3 regions of the Mycobacterium sp. NGS51 genome follow, and region 2 is predicted to be linked to each of the others. Evidence: riboswitches for the same ligand, from Rfam matches in the RefSeq annotation. Region 2 holds a riboswitch; each other region holds the start of a gene.
The links. A riboswitch is a leader RNA that binds a small molecule or an ion and turns the genes downstream of it on or off. The one in region 2 is predicted to bind cobalamin.
Positions count from the first base shown of each region.

Region 1: it holds a riboswitch for cobalamin, as region 2 does, so the genes downstream of both, AC5Y5W_RS14695 (PPE family protein) here and metE (5-methyltetrahydropteroyltriglutamate--homocysteine S-methyltransferase) in region 2, are expected to answer to the same signal.
Region 3: it holds a riboswitch for cobalamin, as region 2 does, so the genes downstream of both, AC5Y5W_RS21655 (ABC transporter substrate-binding protein) here and metE (5-methyltetrahydropteroyltriglutamate--homocysteine S-methyltransferase) in region 2, are expected to answer to the same signal.

Region 1 is NZ_JCALCV010000011.1:12,317-18,122, forward strand. It holds gene trpS (tryptophan--tRNA ligase) at 1-696, opposite strand, end outside; gene AC5Y5W_RS14695 (PPE family protein) at 745-2,400, opposite strand; cobalamin riboswitch at 2,512-2,671, opposite strand; gene ephH (epoxide hydrolase EphH) at 2,781-3,611, shown strand; gene AC5Y5W_RS14705 (NADP-dependent isocitrate dehydrogenase) at 3,598-4,830, opposite strand; gene AC5Y5W_RS14710 (NADP-dependent isocitrate dehydrogenase) at 4,963-5,806, opposite strand, start outside.
Region 2 is NZ_JCALCV010000002.1:39,096-44,901, forward strand. It holds gene AC5Y5W_RS02840 (enoyl-CoA hydratase-related protein) at 1-631, opposite strand, end outside; gene AC5Y5W_RS02845 (thiolase family protein) at 628-1,776, opposite strand; partial or broken gene AC5Y5W_RS02850 (SDR family oxidoreductase) at 1,863-2,504, shown strand; cobalamin riboswitch at 2,619-2,836, shown strand; gene metE (5-methyltetrahydropteroyltriglutamate--homocysteine S-methyltransferase) at 2,968-5,244, shown strand; gene AC5Y5W_RS02860 (DUF3556 domain-containing protein) at 5,241-5,806, opposite strand, start outside.
Region 3 is NZ_JCALCV010000021.1:67,917-73,722, forward strand. It holds gene AC5Y5W_RS21645 (ATP-binding cassette domain-containing protein) at 1-225, opposite strand, end outside; gene AC5Y5W_RS21650 (FecCD family ABC transporter permease) at 222-1,259, opposite strand; gene AC5Y5W_RS21655 (ABC transporter substrate-binding protein) at 1,256-2,458, opposite strand; cobalamin riboswitch at 2,491-2,658, opposite strand; gene ctpC (manganese-exporting P-type ATPase CtpC) at 2,720-4,855, opposite strand; gene AC5Y5W_RS21665 (DUF1490 family protein) at 4,865-5,146, opposite strand; gene AC5Y5W_RS21670 (TIGR03089 family protein) at 5,229-5,806, opposite strand, start outside.

The sequences.
Region 1 (5,806 bases), on a different contig from region 2:
GTCGGTTACCGCCGAGCGAATCTTCTTGGCCGACAACCGCGGATCGTCGAGCAAGTTGATCAGGCCGGCGTCGGTCGCTGCCGATTTGCTCATCTTGGCTGACGGGTCTTGCAAATCGTAGATCTTCGCGGTGACCTTGGGGATGAGCAGGTCGGGAACGACGAAAGTATCCGGGAACCGGCTGTTGAAGCGCTGCGCGACATCGCGGGCCAATTCGAGATGCTGGCGCTGGTCCTCGCCGACCGGCACCAGTTCGGCGTCATAGGCCAGCACGTCGGCAGCCTGCAGTACCGGGTAGGTGAACAGCCCCACCGTCGTCGACTCGGCGCCCTGGCGCGTCGACTTGTCTTTGAACTGCGTCATCCGGGAGGCCTGGCCGAAACCGGTGAAACAGCCCAGCACCCAAGCCAGCTGCGTGTGGGCCGGCACGTGACTTTGCACGAAGATCGTGCTGCGGGCCGGGTCGACGCCCAGCGCGAGATACTGCGCCGCGGTGACCAGCGTGCGCCGCCGCAACACGTCGGGCTCCTGCGGGATGGTGATGGCGTGCAGGTCGACCACGCAGAAGAACGTGTCATGGTCGTCCTGCAACTCGGCCCAATGAGTCACCGCACCCAGAGCATTGCCGAGGTGAAGCGAGTCAGAGGTGGGCTGCACACCGGAGAAGACCCGGCGGGTTGCGGTAGCGGTGTTCATGATGGCTCGATCTTTTCACGCGGGCCCCGGCCGGCGGCCCACGGTCACTCAGTCGGGCCCGTGATCCCAGGTGCGCGGCATCATCGGCGCCGTGGAGCCGCCGCCGTAGGAGTCACCGGTCACTGTGGTCAACCCCGCCGGCTGTGCCCCGGCCACCGTGCGTTCGGTCCCGGCAAATCCCATTGGTCCCGCGCCCTGATCCGAGGCCACGACCGCGGGCTCTGACTCCAGGTCCATGTATTCGTACCCGCGGCCCAGTTGTGTGACCTCCGCCCGCCGGTGCCGCCCACCCGGGGCCTGGTCTTCCATAGCCGCCGCAGCCACCAAAGGCTGAGCACCGTGGGCATGTCGCGCCTTCTTGCGGCGGGCGCTGGTGCTGGCCGCCCGCCGCGCATCGGCGGTCAGTCCACCGAGCATGTACGCCAACCCGTCCATGGTCAGACCCACCGGTGGCGCTGACGGCGCCGGCGGCGGGGCCACGGGTGCCGGCGGCGCCGGGGCCGTTGCCGGCGCGGGGACGGGCGACGGTGCAGGTGCCGGAGCCGGGACGGGAGGCGGGGTCGGCGCCAGCGCCAATGCCAACGGCGGAGGGGCCGGGATGACGGGCATCACCGGGATGCCGTGCAGGTGCAAACCCACGCCCACGGCGCCGCCCAGCAGTACCGGTGCAGCCACCAGCGGAACCAACGGAAGGGTCAGCAGCGGCAGAAAAACCGGCAGCAGGGTCGTCTCCAGCAAAGTCTTGAGCAGCGCGATGGTGTCGGTGATGATCGTGCCGATGGCTTCGACGGTGGTGAACAGAATGGTGAAAGCGATCGTCGCGGGGTTACCGGTCGCGAATGCGGCGGCAAGATCCGCCCCGATGAATCCGAAGGTTTGCGACAGCAGCGCAACGTACGTTCCGATGTCCATCGGGTAGCCGAGGGCGAACGCAATGTTGGCCGGGTTGAGGTAGGTCAGCGGATTACCGAGCACCGGCAGCCAGGGATCAAACCCGGCGAACATGTCCTGGAAGAACGGGTCGCTCATCAGACCGTCGATCAGCGGTTGGAAGACCCTGTCGAAAAAGTCGGTGAACCCGCTGTTGTTCAGCCAATCAAGGACGTCGTCCTGCCGGTCGGGGGGCAGCGGTGACGGCTGATCGGCAGCGGCCGCCGAGGTGTCGGCTTTCATGATCTGCGGCGCAGGCGTGGTTTGCGGTGACGCCGCGACCGCAGCGGTGGCGACAGTTTGATAGGTGCCCATCACGGTGGCGGCCTGAATCCACATCCGCACGTAGTCGGCCTCGTTCAGCGCGATCGGAATCGCGTTGACGCCGAAGAAATTCGTCGCCACCAACGCCGCGTGGGCGGCATGGTTGGCGGCCAGCTCGGCCAGCGTCGGCATGGCCGCCAGCGCACTGATGTAGGCCGTGGCGGCGGTTTCATGCCGGGCCGCTCGCACGGCGCTATCGGTGGCGGCTTGCATCAGCCACGCCAGATACGGCGCGTGGGCGGCCACGTAGCTCTCGGCGGTCGGACCGTCCCACGTCCCGGCCTGCACCGCTCCCAACAGCGCGGTGAGTTCCTCAGCCGCCTCGAGGTATTCGGTGCCCAGCGAATTCCACGCCGTCGCAGCGGCCAGCAGCGAGCCGGGGCCGGGACCACTGGACAGCAGCGTCGAATGCACTTCCGGCGGCGCGGCCATCCAAATTGGCGCGGTCACCGCCCACTACCTGAAATCGCAGCGGATTTATCGAAATGGGCAGCCGCGACGGCCGACCCTGACATGCATGGCATGGCGATTCGTCAGCTCTCTCGGGGTACACCGCCCCGGGTAGCAGGATGCGACGACGCGAGTGTCCTGGCTCTCGGATCGTTGCTCGCCTCGCCTTCCAGCTCGCAGCCGTGGCGGATGAGGGTCGCTCCCCGATGACAGTGGCGGGACCGCGCCGGACTTGCACCGGCTTCCTGCAACGTCGTCGCCTTACCGGCGGATTATGGCATGCCAATCCCGTCATTCGCGAATCAGTCGCAAGACGCCGGCGATCTGCAATTCCAATGGCGCAATTGCGAGTACCGGCGGTATCGCCATAGTGTCGGCATATGCGCGCGCCAATTCATCTGGGTACCGGAGAACCGGTCCTGCTGCTACATCCTTTTCTGATCTCGCAGCTGGTATGGGAGACCGTCGCCCAGCAATTGGCCGACACCGGCCGCTATGAGGTGTTCGCCCCGACGATGGCCGGCCACAACGGCGGGCCCTACTCGGGTACCTGGTTTCTGAGCTCGGAGGTACTGGCCGATCACGTGGAGCGGCAACTCGATGAGCTGGGCTGGAACACCGCCCACATCGTCGGCAACTCGCTGGGCGGCTGGGTGGCGTTCGAACTGGAGAGCCGGGGCCGGGCCCGCACCATCACCGGAATCGCCCCGGCGGGCGGATGGACGCGGTGGAGCCCGACCAAGTTCGAGGTGATCGCCAAGTTCGTGATGGGCATGCCGGTATGGGCGCTGGCCCGCTGGCTCGGGCCGCGCGCGTTGCAACTGCCGTTCAGCCGCCGGCTGGCCACCCTGCCGATCAGTGGACCACCGGAAGGCGTCAGCGAAGCCGAGCTCCGGGCGATCATCGACGACGTTGCGCACTGCCCGGCCTACTTCCAGTTGCTGATCAAAGCGCTGTTGATGCCCGGACTGGCGGACTTGGCGCAGACCGCCGTTCCCGCCCATCTGGTGATCTGCGAAAAGGACCGGGTCTTTCCGGGGCCGAGATCCCACCGCTACTTCAGGGGCCAACTTCCCAAGGGCACGCAGGTGACTGAGCTGGACGGTGTCGGTCACATCCCGATGTTCGAAGCGCCGGGCCGCATCACCGAAGTCATCACCGATTTCCTCGACCAATACAGCCCGCCGATTCGCGAGATCAGGTCGAGCTGAGGGCCTTGTCCAGGTTCTCGGCGATCGTGTTGAGGAACTCCTCGCTGGTCTGCCAGTCTTGATCCTTACCGATCAGCAGTGCGAGGTCCTTGGTCATCTGGCCACCCTCGACGGTGGTGACGACGACGTCTTCCAGCTTCTGAGCGAACTCGCTCACCTCGGGGGTGTTGTCCAGCTTGCCGCGGTGCTGCAACCCCCGGGTCCACGCGAAGATCGAGGCGATCGGGTTGGTGGAGGTGGGCTTGCCTTCCTGGTACTGACGGAAATGCCGCGTGACGGTGCCATGCGCGGCTTCGGCCTCGACCGTCTTACCATCGGCGGTCATCAGCACCGACGTCATCAGCCCGAGTGAACCGTAGCCCTGCGCCACCGCGTCGGATTGCACGTCGCCGTCATAGTTCTTGCAGGCCCAGACATAGCCGCCCTCCCACTTCAGGCAGGCCGCCACCATGTCGTCGATCAACCGGTGCTCGTAGGTCAGTCCGGCTTTGTCGAACTTGTCCTTGAACTCCTCGTCGTAGATGCGCTGGAACTCATCTTTGAACATGCCGTCATAAGACTTGAGGATGGTGTTCTTGGTCGACAGGTACACCGGGTAGTTCTCTTGCAGGCCATAGGCAAACGACGTGCGGGCGAAGTCCTGGATCGATTCCTTGAAGTTGTACATCCCCATCACCACACCGCCGTCTTCGGGAATGCTCACCATTTCATGCACAACCGGCTCGCTGTCGTCATTGGGCGTGAAGGTCAGTGTGACGGTGCCGGGGCGGTCCACTTTGAAGTTCGTCGCACGATACTGGTCGCCAAAAGCGTGCCGGCCGATGATAATCGGCTTCTTCCACCCGGGAACCAACCGCGGAACGTTCGAAATCATGATCGGCTCGCGAAATATTGTGCCGCCCAGAATGTTTCGGATCGTTCCGTTCGGCGACGACCACATGGTCTTGAGGTCGAACTCCTTGACGCGGGCCTCGTCGGGGGTGATGGTCGCGCACTTGACGCCGACGCCGTGCTTCTTGATGGCATAGGCGCAGTCGATCGTCACCTGGTCGTCCGTGTCGTCGCGGTGCTCGATGCCCAGGTCGTAGTAATCCAGGTTGATGTCGAGGTGCGGAAAGATCAGCAAATCCTTGATCCACTGCCAGATAACACGTGTCATCTCGTCGCCGTCGAGCTCTACTACCGTGCCTTTGACTTTGATCTTTCCGCCGTCAGACATCTGAGTCCGATCCTCCTACCCGACGATTAACGCCGCCTTGTGGGCAACCTGGTGAGCCCGCGGGTGAGCAATCTCTCTCGACCCAACACTACAAGGGGTGCCCCGGACCGGACGGTTCTGAACAATCAGGATTCAGGCGGTCGTGACCTGGGCGTCGAGTGCAGCGTTGAGTGTTTTACTCGGGCGCATCACCGCAGTCGTCAAGGCGGCGTCCGGCGCGTAGTAGCCGCCGATGTCGACCGCCTCGCCCTGCGCCTCGGCCAGTTCGGCAACGATGACGTCTTCGTTTTCCTTCAGGGCATCGGCCAGTGCGGTGAAGTGCTTCCGCAGATCCTCGTCATCGTTCTGGGCCGCCAGCTCTTGCGCCCAGTACATGGCCAGATAGAACTGGCTGCCGCGGTTGTCGAGCTCACCGGTCTTGCGCGACGGGCTCTTGTTGTTGTCCAGCAGCTTGCCGATCGCGGCATCCAGCGTCGTGCCCAGAATCTCGGCGCGCTCGTTGCCGATCTTGGCGCCCATATCCTCCAGGCTGGCGCCCAGTGCCAGGAACTCGCCCAGCGAGTCCCAGCGCAGGTGATTCTCCTCCACCAGTTGCTTGACGTGCTTGGGCGCCGACCCGCCCGCCCCGGTTTCATACATTCCGCCGCCGGCCATCAACGGCACGATGGACAGCATCTTGGCGCTGGTGCCCAACTCCAGGATCGGAAACAGGTCGGTCAGGTAGTCGCGCAGGATGTTGCCGGTCGCGGCGATGGTGTCCAGCCCGCGGATCAGCCGTTCCAAGGTGTATCGCATCGAACGAACCTGCGACATGATCTGGATGTCGAGGCCCTCGGTGTCGTGATCTTTCAGATACGTCCTGACCTTCTTGATCAGTTCGTTTTCGTGGGGCCGGTAGGGGTCCAGCCAAAACAGCACCGGCATGCCGGAGTTACGGGCGCGGGTGACGGCCAGCTTCACCCAGTCGCGGATCGGC
Region 2 (5,806 bases):
GCTTGCTGGCCTGCACCGACAGCGGTGCGTTGACGGTAACCCGCTGAGCCAACGCCAGCGCGGCCTCCAGCACGGTGCCGTTCGGCACAACCTGGTTGATCAGGCCCCACTTGGCGGCCTCGGCCGCAGTGATCGGCTCACCGGTCAGCAGCATCTCGAGGCCGACTTTGCGGGGCAGCTGGTCGACGATCCGGAACACCCCGCCGGCCCCGGCGATCAGACCCACCTTCACCTCGGGCAGCCCGAACTGCGCGCGCTCCTCGGCGACCACCAAGTCGCTGGCCAGCGCCAGCTCGGTGCCACCCCCAAGTGCGGTGCCGTTGACCGCGGCGATCGTGGGCTTGTCGATGAAGTGGTGCACGTAGCCGGCGAATCCCCACTCGGCATGGTCGGGGTGGTACAGGTTCTCCCGGCGCGAGATCGCCTTGAGATCGGCTCCGGCGCAAAACGATTTGTCACCGGCGCCGGTGATGACGACCGCCCGCACCTCTGCATCGTTTTGGGCCTGCTCGAGCGCGTCACCGACAGCAGTACTCACCGCCCCGTTAACGCAGTTGCGGGCCTCAGGCCGGTTGATCGTGATGACTAATACATTGCCGCGGCGCTCGGACAGCGCAGCCGCATCCGTCACAGCAATTCCAGAATAGTGGCGTTAGCCTGTCCGCCGCCCTCGCACATCGTCTGGAGTCCGTAGCGAATTCCGTTGTCCCGCATGTGGTACAGCAGCGTCGTCATCAGCCGCGCCCCGGATCCGCCGAGCGGATGGCCGAGTGCGATCGCCCCGCCCTTGGGATTGAGCTTCTTCTCGTCTGCGCCGATGTCTTTCAGCCAAGCCAACGGCACCGGCGCGAACGCCTCGTTGACCTCGTAAGCACCGATCTCGTCCAGGCTCAGCCCGGAGCGCTTCAGCGCTTTCTGGGTCGCCGGGATCGGCCCGGTCAGCATGATCACCGGGTTGGAGCCGGCCAGCGTCGCGGTGTGCACCTTGGCGATCGGCTTGAGCCCCAACGACTTCGCCTTCTCCGCCGACATGAACAGCAGCGCAGCCGAACCGTCGGAGATCTGGCTGGAGTTACCGGCGTGGATCACGCCGTCCTCTTTGAAGGCCGGCTTGAGCTGGGCCATCTTCTCCATCGGTGTGCCCCGGCGGATGCCTTCGTCTTTGAGAATCGTGTTGCCGTCCTGGTCCTTGATGGCAACGATCTCATCGTCGAACGCCCCGGAATCTTGTGCCGCAGCGGCCTTTTCGTGGGAGTCGAGGGAGAACTGGTCGAGCGTGGTGCGGTCGAATCCCCACTGCTCGGCGATCATCTCGGCGCCGATGCCCTGGTTCGGAACCGCGCCGTCGTAGCGGTCCAGGAAGCCCTGCGGGAACGGCCTGCCACCGCCGGCGAGCGACGAGCCCATCGGCACCCGCGACATCGACTCCACACCGCCGGCCACGACGACGTCGTAGTGACCGGCGACCACACCCGCGGCGGCGAAGTGCACCGACTGCTGGCTGGACCCACACTGACGATCGACGGTGACACCCGGCACGCTCTCGGGCCAGCCGGCCGTCAGCAACGCGGTGCGACCGATGTCGAGGGCCTGCTCACCGGCCTGCATGACACATCCCCAGATCACGTCGTCGACGAGCTCGGGGTCGACGCCGGCCTTGCCGACGAGCCCGTTGAGGACCTGGGCGGACAGGTCGGCGGGATGCACCCCGGACAGACCACCGTTGCGTTTGCCGATCGGTGAGCGCACCGCTTCGACGATGACGGCTTCAGCCATGACGTTCTCCTTTGACTCGTGTGCCTCGATTCTTGACCACGGCGCTAGGCGGGTCGGGAGCGGGGTTGCCAGGTAGCGTCGGCGGCATGGCACGCATCGTCGTCATCGGCGGCCACGGCAAGGTCGCCATGCATCTGGCCCGAATCCTGACCGAGCGCGGCGACGCCGTGACGTCGGTTTTCCGCAATCCCGACCACGCCGAGGAAATTGCCCTTACCGGGGCCACACCCGTCGTCGCCGACATCGAGCAACTCGACACCGACGCCCTGGCCGACCTGGTGGCCGGACATGACGCGGTGGTCTTCTCCGCCGGCGCCGGCGGCGGCAATCCGGCCCGCACCTACGCCGTCGACCGCGACGCCGCCGTCCGGGTCATCGACGCCGCCGCCAAGGCCGGAGTTCGGCGCTTCGTGATGGTCTCGTATTTCGGGGCCGGACCCGACCACGGTGTGCCGCAAGACGATCCGTTCTTTCCCTATGCCGAGGCCAAGGCCGCCGCCGACGCCCATCTGCGCAGCAGTGACCTCGACTGGACCATATTGGGACCCGGTCGGCTCACGCTCGATCCCGCGACCGGGCACATCGCCGTCGGTGCCGCACCGCATGGCCGGGAAGTCACCCGCGAAGACGTCGCGCTGGTGGCGGCGGCCGTGCTGCACGACGACGCGACGATCGGGCGGACCATCGAGTTCAACAACGGCGACGTGCCCATCGTCGAAGCGCTGGCCGCCGACGCGGCGATCGCATGCGCGGCGAAGCCGGGCGCCGGGGGCACCCCCAGCCGCGAAACGGCGAGGGGGACGGGTCGCCGCCATCGCACCTAGTAGTCTCGATTACGCAACTGGTCTGCCGTCGCCGCAAGGTGTCGGCATCGAGCGAGGCATGTTGGCTATGCGTCGCGAGAGGGAACTCGGTGAGAATCCGGGACTGTCCCGCAGCGGTATGCAGGAACGACCGCCGTCTAGAAGCACTGGTCAACGACCGGGAAGCGACGGCCATTAGGAGCACCACATGGTGCATGCCTGCGAGTCCGAAGACCTGCCAGCTGTGCCGGACGCGCCGCGTCCGGCGGTTCACCGCCTCGTGGGATGGGCGTTGGCCGCACCGGTTGCCGTGCCCACCGGGCGCAGTGCACCCGATCGGCTGTGCGTCCGCTGGCGGTGACCACCACGTCGAGTGAAGGACGAACACGTGACCGCTCAGCCGTTTACCGCCACCATCACCGGCTCCCCGCGCATCGGTCCGCGCCGCGAACTCAAACGCGCAACCGAAGGCTACTGGGCCGGCCGGACCAGTCGATCTGAGCTGGAGTCCGTCGCCGCCACCCTGCGCCGCGACACCTGGGCGGAATTGGCGGCGGCCGGGCTGGACTCCGTGCCGGTGAACACGTTCTCCTACTACGACCAGATGCTCGACACCTCGGTACTGCTCGGCGCGCTGCCGGCCAGGGTCGCGAAGGTGGCCGACGAGCTGGACCGTTACTTTGCGGCGGCCCGCGGCAACGACGACGTCGCGCCGCTGGAGATGACCAAGTGGTTCGACACCAACTACCACTACCTGGTTCCCGAGATTGCGCCCGGCACCCGCTTCGAGCTGCATCCCGACAAGGTGCTTGCCGAGCTGAAAGAGGCCCGCGACCAAGGGATTCCCGCCCGACCGGTAGTCATCGGCCCGATCACCTTCCTGCTGCTGAGCAAGCCGGTGGATGGTGCCGGTGCACCGATCGAACGCCTCGACGAACTGATCCCGGTGTACACCGAGTTGCTGTCGCTGCTGGCCGACAATGGCGCGCAGTGGGTGCAGTTGGACGAGCCGGCGCTGGTGACCGATGTCGCCGCCGACGCGGCCGCGCTGGCCGAACGCGTCTACACCGCGTTGGGCTCGGTGGGCAGGCGGCCCGCGATCCATGTCGCCACCTACTTCGGCGATCCCGGCGCCGCGCTGCCTGCACTGGCTCGCACGCCGGTCGAGGCGATCGGCGTGGACCTGGTCCGCGGCGCCAACGCGGAGCTGGCATCGATTCCCGAGCTGGCCGGCAAGACGCTGGTCGCCGGTATCGTCAACGGCCGCAACATCTGGCGCACCGACCTGGAGTCCGCGCTGAGCCGGCTGGCGACGCTGCTGGGGTCGGCGCAGGCAGTTGCGGTGTCGACGTCGTGCTCGACCCTGCATGTCCCCTACTCCCTGGCTTTGGAAGAGGGCGCCACCGATCTGGACGACAACCTGCGCAGCTGGCTGGCGTTCGGCGCCGAGAAGGTGCACGAGGTCGTCACGCTCGCGCGTGCGCTGCGCGAGGGCCGCGACGCGGTGGCCGACGAGATCGCGGCCTCCAATGCCGCAGTGGCGTCGCGCCGTTCGGATCCGCGGCTACACAACGGCCAGATCCGCGCCCGCATCGATTCGATCGTCGCATCGGGTAACCAACGCGGACCCGCGGCCGATCGCCGCAGCAGCCAACAGGAACGGCTCCAGCTGCCGCTGTTGCCGACGACGACGATCGGCTCCTACCCGCAGACCTCGGCGATCCGCAAGGCCCGGGCGGCGTTGCGGACCGGCGAGATCGACCAGAGCGAGTACGTCGCGCGGATGAAGTCCGAGATCGCCGACGTCATTGCCCTGCAGGAGCAACTCGGACTCGACGTGCTGGTGCACGGCGAGCCGGAACGCAACGACATGGTGCAGTACTTCGCCGAACAACTCGACGGATTCTTCGCCACCCAGAACGGCTGGGTGCAGTCCTACGGCAGCCGCTGCGTGCGCCCGCCGATCCTCTACGGTGACGTGGCGCGGCCGCGTCCGATGACCGTCGACTGGATCACCTACGCGCAGTCGCTGACCGAGAAGCCGGTCAAGGGCATGCTGACCGGCCCGGTGACGGTCCTGGCGTGGTCGTTCGTCCGCGACGACCAGCCGCTGGCCGACACCGCCAAACAGGTTGCGCTGGCGATCCGTGACGAGACGGTGGATCTGCAGTCGGCGGGCATCGGGGTCATCCAGGTCGACGAGCCCGCGCTGCGGGAGTTGTTGCCGCTGCGGCGTGTCGATCAGGACGCGTACCTGCAGTGGGCGGTCGGCGCGTTCCGGTTGGCGACGTCCGGCGTCGCCGACTCGACGCAGATCCACACCCATCTGTGCTATTCGGAGTTCGGTGAAGTGATCGGGGCGATCGCCGACCTCGACGCCGATGTGACGTCCATCGAGGCGGCCCGCTCGCACATGGAGGTGCTCGACGACCTCAACGCGGTCGGCTTTGCCAACAGCGTCGGCCCGGGCGTCTACGACATCCACTCGCCGCGGGTGCCGGCCGAGTCGGAGATCGCGACTTCACTGCAAGCAGCACTGAAAGCCGTTCCCGCGGAGCGGCTGTGGGTCAATCCCGACTGCGGACTGAAGACGCGCAGTATCGACGAGGTGAAGGCGTCGCTGCAGCACATGGTGAGCGCGGCGACGAAGGTGCGCGAAGGCTAATCGGGCGCCGCTGCCCGGCTTTCATACACCTGCACCGGGATGTCGTCATCCCACGGCTGGCGGGTCACCATATCGGCGACGCACACGTAGCCGCGCTCGAACTCGCCGGTGGCGGCGTCGACCAGCCGATACCGCTGGGTCTGGCGGTGGATCGGCTGGGCGTCGAGCATCACGATGCGCAGCTCGCCGGGTTCGAAGTGGCAACGCTTGTGCAGCGCGGCAACCAGCTGCTCGTTGCTGAAGTGCCCGTCGCCGAAATTCCAGCCGATGGCGGTGCTGGTGATCCGCTCACCGTCGGTGAGGACGTAGTCGTCCTCGTTCTGGCCGGCCATGGCGCGGTGCGCCAACGTGAACAAGGCCCGGCCGTGGGTGTTGAACGCGCGGAACGCATATCCCATGTACATCGGGATCTGGGCGGCTTCCTTGCTCCCGTAGAACTTCTCCAGTTGAGCGGCGGGCATGCTGGCGATCGCCACAATGCCCTTGCCGATCTTCTCGTCAGCGGAGGGCTTGACGCACCACAGCGTGGTATCCCAGTTACCCGCGTAGTAGCGCATGCCCG
Region 3 (5,806 bases), on a different contig from region 2:
GTCGGGCGGCACCGCAGCTATGTCGCACCCGTCCAGCAGCACCTGCCCGCCGAGAGCGGGTTGCAATCCGCACAGGGTTCGGATCAGCGTGGACTTGCCGCATCCGTTGGGCCCCAACACAACCGTCAGCTCGCCGCGGCGGGCCACCGCCTGCAGCCCGGCGGCCACGGTGCTGGTCCGACGCCGGCTGCGGTAGCCGATTGCCAAGTCACGCAACTCGATCATCGCTCGATGCCCACCCCGCGGCGACTGCGCAGCAGCACGACGACGACGAACGGCGCCCCGATCAGCGCGGTGACCGCGTTGACCGGCAGCACGGAGTCGCTCCCGGGCACCTGGCTGACAATCGCACAGCCCAGCGCGACAGCCGCTCCCATCAGGACCACGCCGGGAACCAGCACGCGGTGATCGGAGGTACCCAACGCAATACGGGACAGGTGCGGTACCGCCAGCCCGAGGAAAGCGATCGGGCCGCAGAACGCCGTCGTCACACCGGCCAACAGCGACGCCGACGCCACCGCGATCGTCCGGGCCCGCCCGACGTCGATCCCCATCGTGCGGGCATAACCCTCGCCGAGCAGCAGCGCGTTGAGAGCACGGACCGTCATCGCCGCGGCCGCCACGCCCACTGCGACGCACGGCAACAGCAGGCGCAAGTCGGCCCAGGTGGTGCCGGCGAAGCTGCCCAGTCCCCAGAGCAGATATTGCTGGACACGCTGCGGATCCGCATACACCAGCAGCACACTGACGACCGCGGTACTGGCCGCGCCCACCATCACGCCGATCAACAGCAGCGTCGCAGCCGACCGCACCCAGCGGGCCAGCGCCAGCACCATCGCTAGCACGGCCGCGGCCCCCAGCGCCGCAGCGAGCACCACGCCGGCGCGACCGCCGCCGGCCAAACCCGCGGTGAATCCGGCGGTGGATCCGGCACCGGCGATCACCACGACGGCCACCCCGAGGCTCGCGCCCGAGCTGACGCCCAACACGTACGGGTCGGCGAGCGCGTTGCGGAACAGGGTCTGCATCTGTAGGCCGGCCACGCCCAGCCCGGCACCGGCCGCGACCGCGGTCAGCACCCGCGGCACGCGCATGCTCGCCACGATCACCTGCCAGCGAGGGTCCGACGGGTCGGCACCGGCCAGGACGCGGACCGTGTCGAACAGCGGCACCCGCACCGGGCCCAGCGCAATCCCCAGCAGCGTCAGCACCGCCACCGCCGCGGCCAGCGCCGTCAGCGCGGCCGCCGCCCTGCTCACGCGCCGGTGACCTGTCGATAGAACTCGAAGCGGTGGTTGGGTGCCAGCTCGGGATGCAGGATCGCCACCAGATCTGCCAGCACCAGGTCGGGCCGGGCCACGCCGCGCTCCCAGTAGTCGTTGCCGCCGCCGGGGCCGATCGCCTTGGTCGCCGACCAGACTTGCCCGTCGCGGACCGCCGTCAGCTCGCTGTAGCGGTTGTCGGTGGCCAGCGCGTCATCGAGTGTTCTCCAGTTGGTGCTCACCAGCCACACCGGAGCATGTCCGGCCTTGGCGTAGACGGATTCGAAGCTCAGCTGCAGGCTTCCGGTGTTCGGGTCGCGCGACCACGGATAGTCACCGCCGGCGTCGACAATCAACCGTCCCGCGTAGTCGCCGCCGGCCGGCACCGACCAGGTGCCTTGGTACATGGTTCCCGGCAACACCTCGGCGGGCCGCACGCCGGCCGTCTTGGCTGCGACGTTGCGGTAGTCCTCGCGCAGCCCGTCGTAAATCCCGTCGGCCTTCTTCTCGGTGCCCGTCAGCGCGGCGAACACCTTGACCCACTCCGCCCGGCCCAACGGCGTGGCCTCCAGCCATTCGGCGTCGGCAACCACGTCGATGCCGGCGTCGCGCAGCTTGGCGTAACTCGGATCGTCGGTGCCCGCGGTGACCAGCACATCGGGGTGGCCCGCGATCACCGACTCGACGTTGATCTGCTGGCCCGGCGCGTAGTCGGCGACCTTGCCGGCGTCGATGCGCCGGCGGATCTGCGGGCTGACGGCGTTGGCGGTATCGGCCAGACCGGTGACCACGTCGGTCTGGCCGAGTTCGTCGATCATGCCCAGATGGGTGGTCGACGCGGAATACAGGCTGGTGACGGGCACCGTGATCTGCGGCGCGTGTGCCAGGTCGCCGGTCAGCGCTGGCGCCGGGGCCCCGCAGCGCACCAGCACATACGACTGGGGTGATCCGTTCGGGTAGGGCTGTTTGACGGTCAGGACCTGATAGCTGTTGTGGTAGCTGATCGTGAAATTGGTGGCGTCGTGGACCGCCGACTTGTCCGGGAAGTAATCGGCGTTCGGGTCGAAGGCGCTGATGCAGCCTGGCGTATCGGAGGTGCTGGTGTCGGACGGCTTGTCCGACGACGGGGCGCAGGCGCCCACGCTGAGCGCCAGGGTGGTGATGACGACAAGAACTATCCACGGCGGACGTGACATCGGTCAGCTCTCTCGGGGTACACCGCCCCGGTTCGCAGGACGCGATGACGGCAGTGTCCTGGCTTTCGGATCGCTGCTCGCCTCGCCTTCCAGCCGGCTGGCCGTGGCCGATGAGGGTCGCTCCCCGATGACAGTGGCGGGACCGCGCCGGACTCACACCGGCTTCCTGCATCGTCATCGCCTTAACGGCGACAATATATACGCCGCTCCTCCTCATCGCTTCCGCTCTGCATCGTCGCCGGCGGAATTCTTGCACGGCGGCTAATCGAGGCGGTAGCGGATCAACCGCGAGCTGTTGGCGACGACGGCCACCGACGACGCGTTGTGCAGGATTGCGGCCAGCACCGGCGACAGCGCGCCGCCCGCGCCGATCAGCAGCCCGGCGGCGTTGACCGCGATGGACATGCCGTAGTTCTGCCGGATCACCTCGACCGCACGCGACCCGAGATCGCCCACATCGAGCAGGCGCCGCAAATCGTCGTTGGCCAATGCGACGTCGGCGGTTTCGACGGCGACGTCGGTTCCGGCCAGTCCCATGGCGATTCCGATGTCGGCGGCCGCCAGCGCGGGAGCGTCGTTGATGCCGTCGCCGACCATCCCGACGACATGCCCTTCGTCCTGCAGCTCGCGCACCACTTCGAGTTTGTCCTCCGGCAGCACCTCGGCCCGCCACTCGTCGATGCCCAACTCGGCGGCAACCACCTTGGCGATCTCCGGGTGGTCACCGGTGAGCATGACGATGCGGCGAATCCCGTTGGCCCGCAGCTGGTGTAAGACATCGGTGGCCTCGGAGCGCACTTCGTCGCGCAGGCTGATCAGTCCCACCAGGATGCCGTCGACCGCCAGCAGCAGCGGCGTTTCGGCCTGCTGGCGCAACTTGTCCACCCAGTCGGCCGCTTCGGTTGTCACCGCGACGTTTTCGGAGCGCAGCAGCGATGGGCTGCCCAGCAGCAGCGTGCGGCCGTCGGCCCAGGTCCGCATCCCCAGGCCGACCAGCACCTCGCATTCCTCGTGCGGCGGAATGATGATGCGGCGTTCCTCGGTGGATCTGATCACCGCCTCGGCAAGCGGATGCCGCGAGTGCAGTTCCGAGCTGGCCGCGTAGGCCAGGACCTGCTCGGGTTGCCAATCCCGGTGGATGGCAATGATGTTGGTGACGACCGGGCGGCCGACGGTGAGCGTCCCGGTCTTGTCGAACACGATGGCGTCTACCCGGCCGGCCTGCTCGAGGTGTGAGCCGCCCTTGATCAGGATGCCGCGACGAGCACCGTTGCCGATCGCCGCGCTGATCGCCGTCGGTGTCGCCAGCCCCACGGCGCACGGGCACGCGATGAGCAGCATGGTCATCGCGCGTCGCACATCTCCGGTGATCGCCAGGGTGATCGCCGAGACGATGAACGAAATCGGAACGAAGCGGCGGGAGAAGTTCTCGCCGACGGTTTGGATCGGCGCGCGATCTTGTTGCGCCTCTTCGACTCTGGTGACGATGCGGCCGATGGCTGTTTCGTTGCCGACGGCGCGGGCGCGCACGACCAAACGGCCGCGCAGCACCACCGAGCCGGCATGCACGTCAGACCCGGTGACGATGCTGACCGGCAGGGTTTCGCCGGTGATCGCAGACTGGTCGACAACCGCCTCGCCGTCGACCACTTCGCCGTCGACCGGTATCGCCACGTGATCGTGAATCACCACGTCGTCGCCGACCTGCACGGTGTCGATCGGCACCTGCACCTCGTTGCCGTCGTCCAGCCGTATCCAGGCGGTGTCGGCGGTGCCGCGCAGCAAATCCGAAATGGCCCGCCGGGTCCGTCGCAGCGTCAAATCCTGGAGGTACTCACCGATATTGAGCAGCCACAGCACCGTGAGCGCGACGACGTTCTCGCGCAGCACCAGGCTGGCCACGGTCGCCGCGGTCACCAGCGCATCGGTGCCGGCACGGCCGGACCGCAGCGATCGCAGCGCGCCGCGCAGGAAGGGATAGCCCATGAACACCGTTGCGCCGGTCGCAACCAACTGGCCGCTCGAACCCAGCAGCGGCGGCCGATTGAAGACGTAGCGGCGCACCCCGAGCAATGCCAGCGCCGCGCCGCCGACCACCATGCGCAGCACCTCGGTGTTGCGGACATCGGCCGAGCGCGGCGTGCGTGCGGGAATCAGTTCGGCCGCAACGTGTTCGGCCGAGTCGATCGCGGCAAGCACCGCCGAGCGGTCGCAGCGTTTCGGCGAATACCACACGACGACCGAGCCGGTGTGCGGGTAGGCGTGCACCGCCCGCACCCCGTTCTGCTTGTCGACCGCCTCTTCCACCGCGACGGCGCGCCGGGAGTTCGACCGCACCCACGGGACCTGTACCCGCATCCGCCCGGCCGCGTCGGAAATGACGGCAAGGTCAGTCATGGCCAAGGGTCAGTGTTCGTGGTCGCCGTGATCGCCGATCGCCGGCGGCGGCGCCTCTTCACCGATGCGCTCGCGGGCCTCGGCGACGACGTCGGCCACTTTGAGCCGGGCCGACTCCGCTGCTTCCTCGGCGCGCCGCGTCCCGCGCAGACTCCACTCGGTCGCGGTGACTGCGGCGTTGTGCACCGGCGCCGAGCCCAGCGCCTTGCGCAGCGCTTCGTAGGCGCTTACCCCGACCAGCCCGGTGACCACCGTTCCGGCCGCTTTCCCGAGTAGCCCGTGCACCAACATCGCCACACTCCATCCTGTCGGGGCTGTCCGCTTCCGACATTAACATAGAAATATTGCGATACCAATATATGTAGGTTGCCTCCTACTCGAGGACGCGGGTGACTTTCTCGGTCTCCACCTTGCGGGGCAGCGCCGCGGCATCCGGGTTGGCGACCTGCACCAGCGACCCGCCGACCGCCAAGATCGCCAGCAAGCGGTCGACCAGTTCAGCTGGCTGGTCCCACGGCGCGGTCGCAAGCACGCGGTCTGCTCCCGTCAACCCCCGCGCTGCAGCGGAGCTGTGACAGTCGGCGAGCATGTCGCCGGCCGATCGGCCCGCCAGCGCGGGGCCCGGCTGGCGCTCGGCGACGATCTGGTCGCCGTGGACGCGCACCGCAGTCGCGTAGTCGGTGACGCCAACCGGCAGGTCGGGCGCTGGGCGGCCGAACGGATCCAGCGACAGCACCGCCACCTCGGCGGCGCCGGTGCTGTCGGCCTCGTCCAGCCGGGCCGCGGTGCACAGCGCGATGTCGGCCTCGGGCCCGTCGAGCAGGGCTTCGGCGCCGATCCACCACACGCCGAACAACACCGCCGCGGTCTGCCAGTGGGCCGGCAGCAACACCGCCACCCGGCTGCCTGGCCCAGCGCCCAATTCGTCGCGCAGCAGGTTGCCGGTCTTGG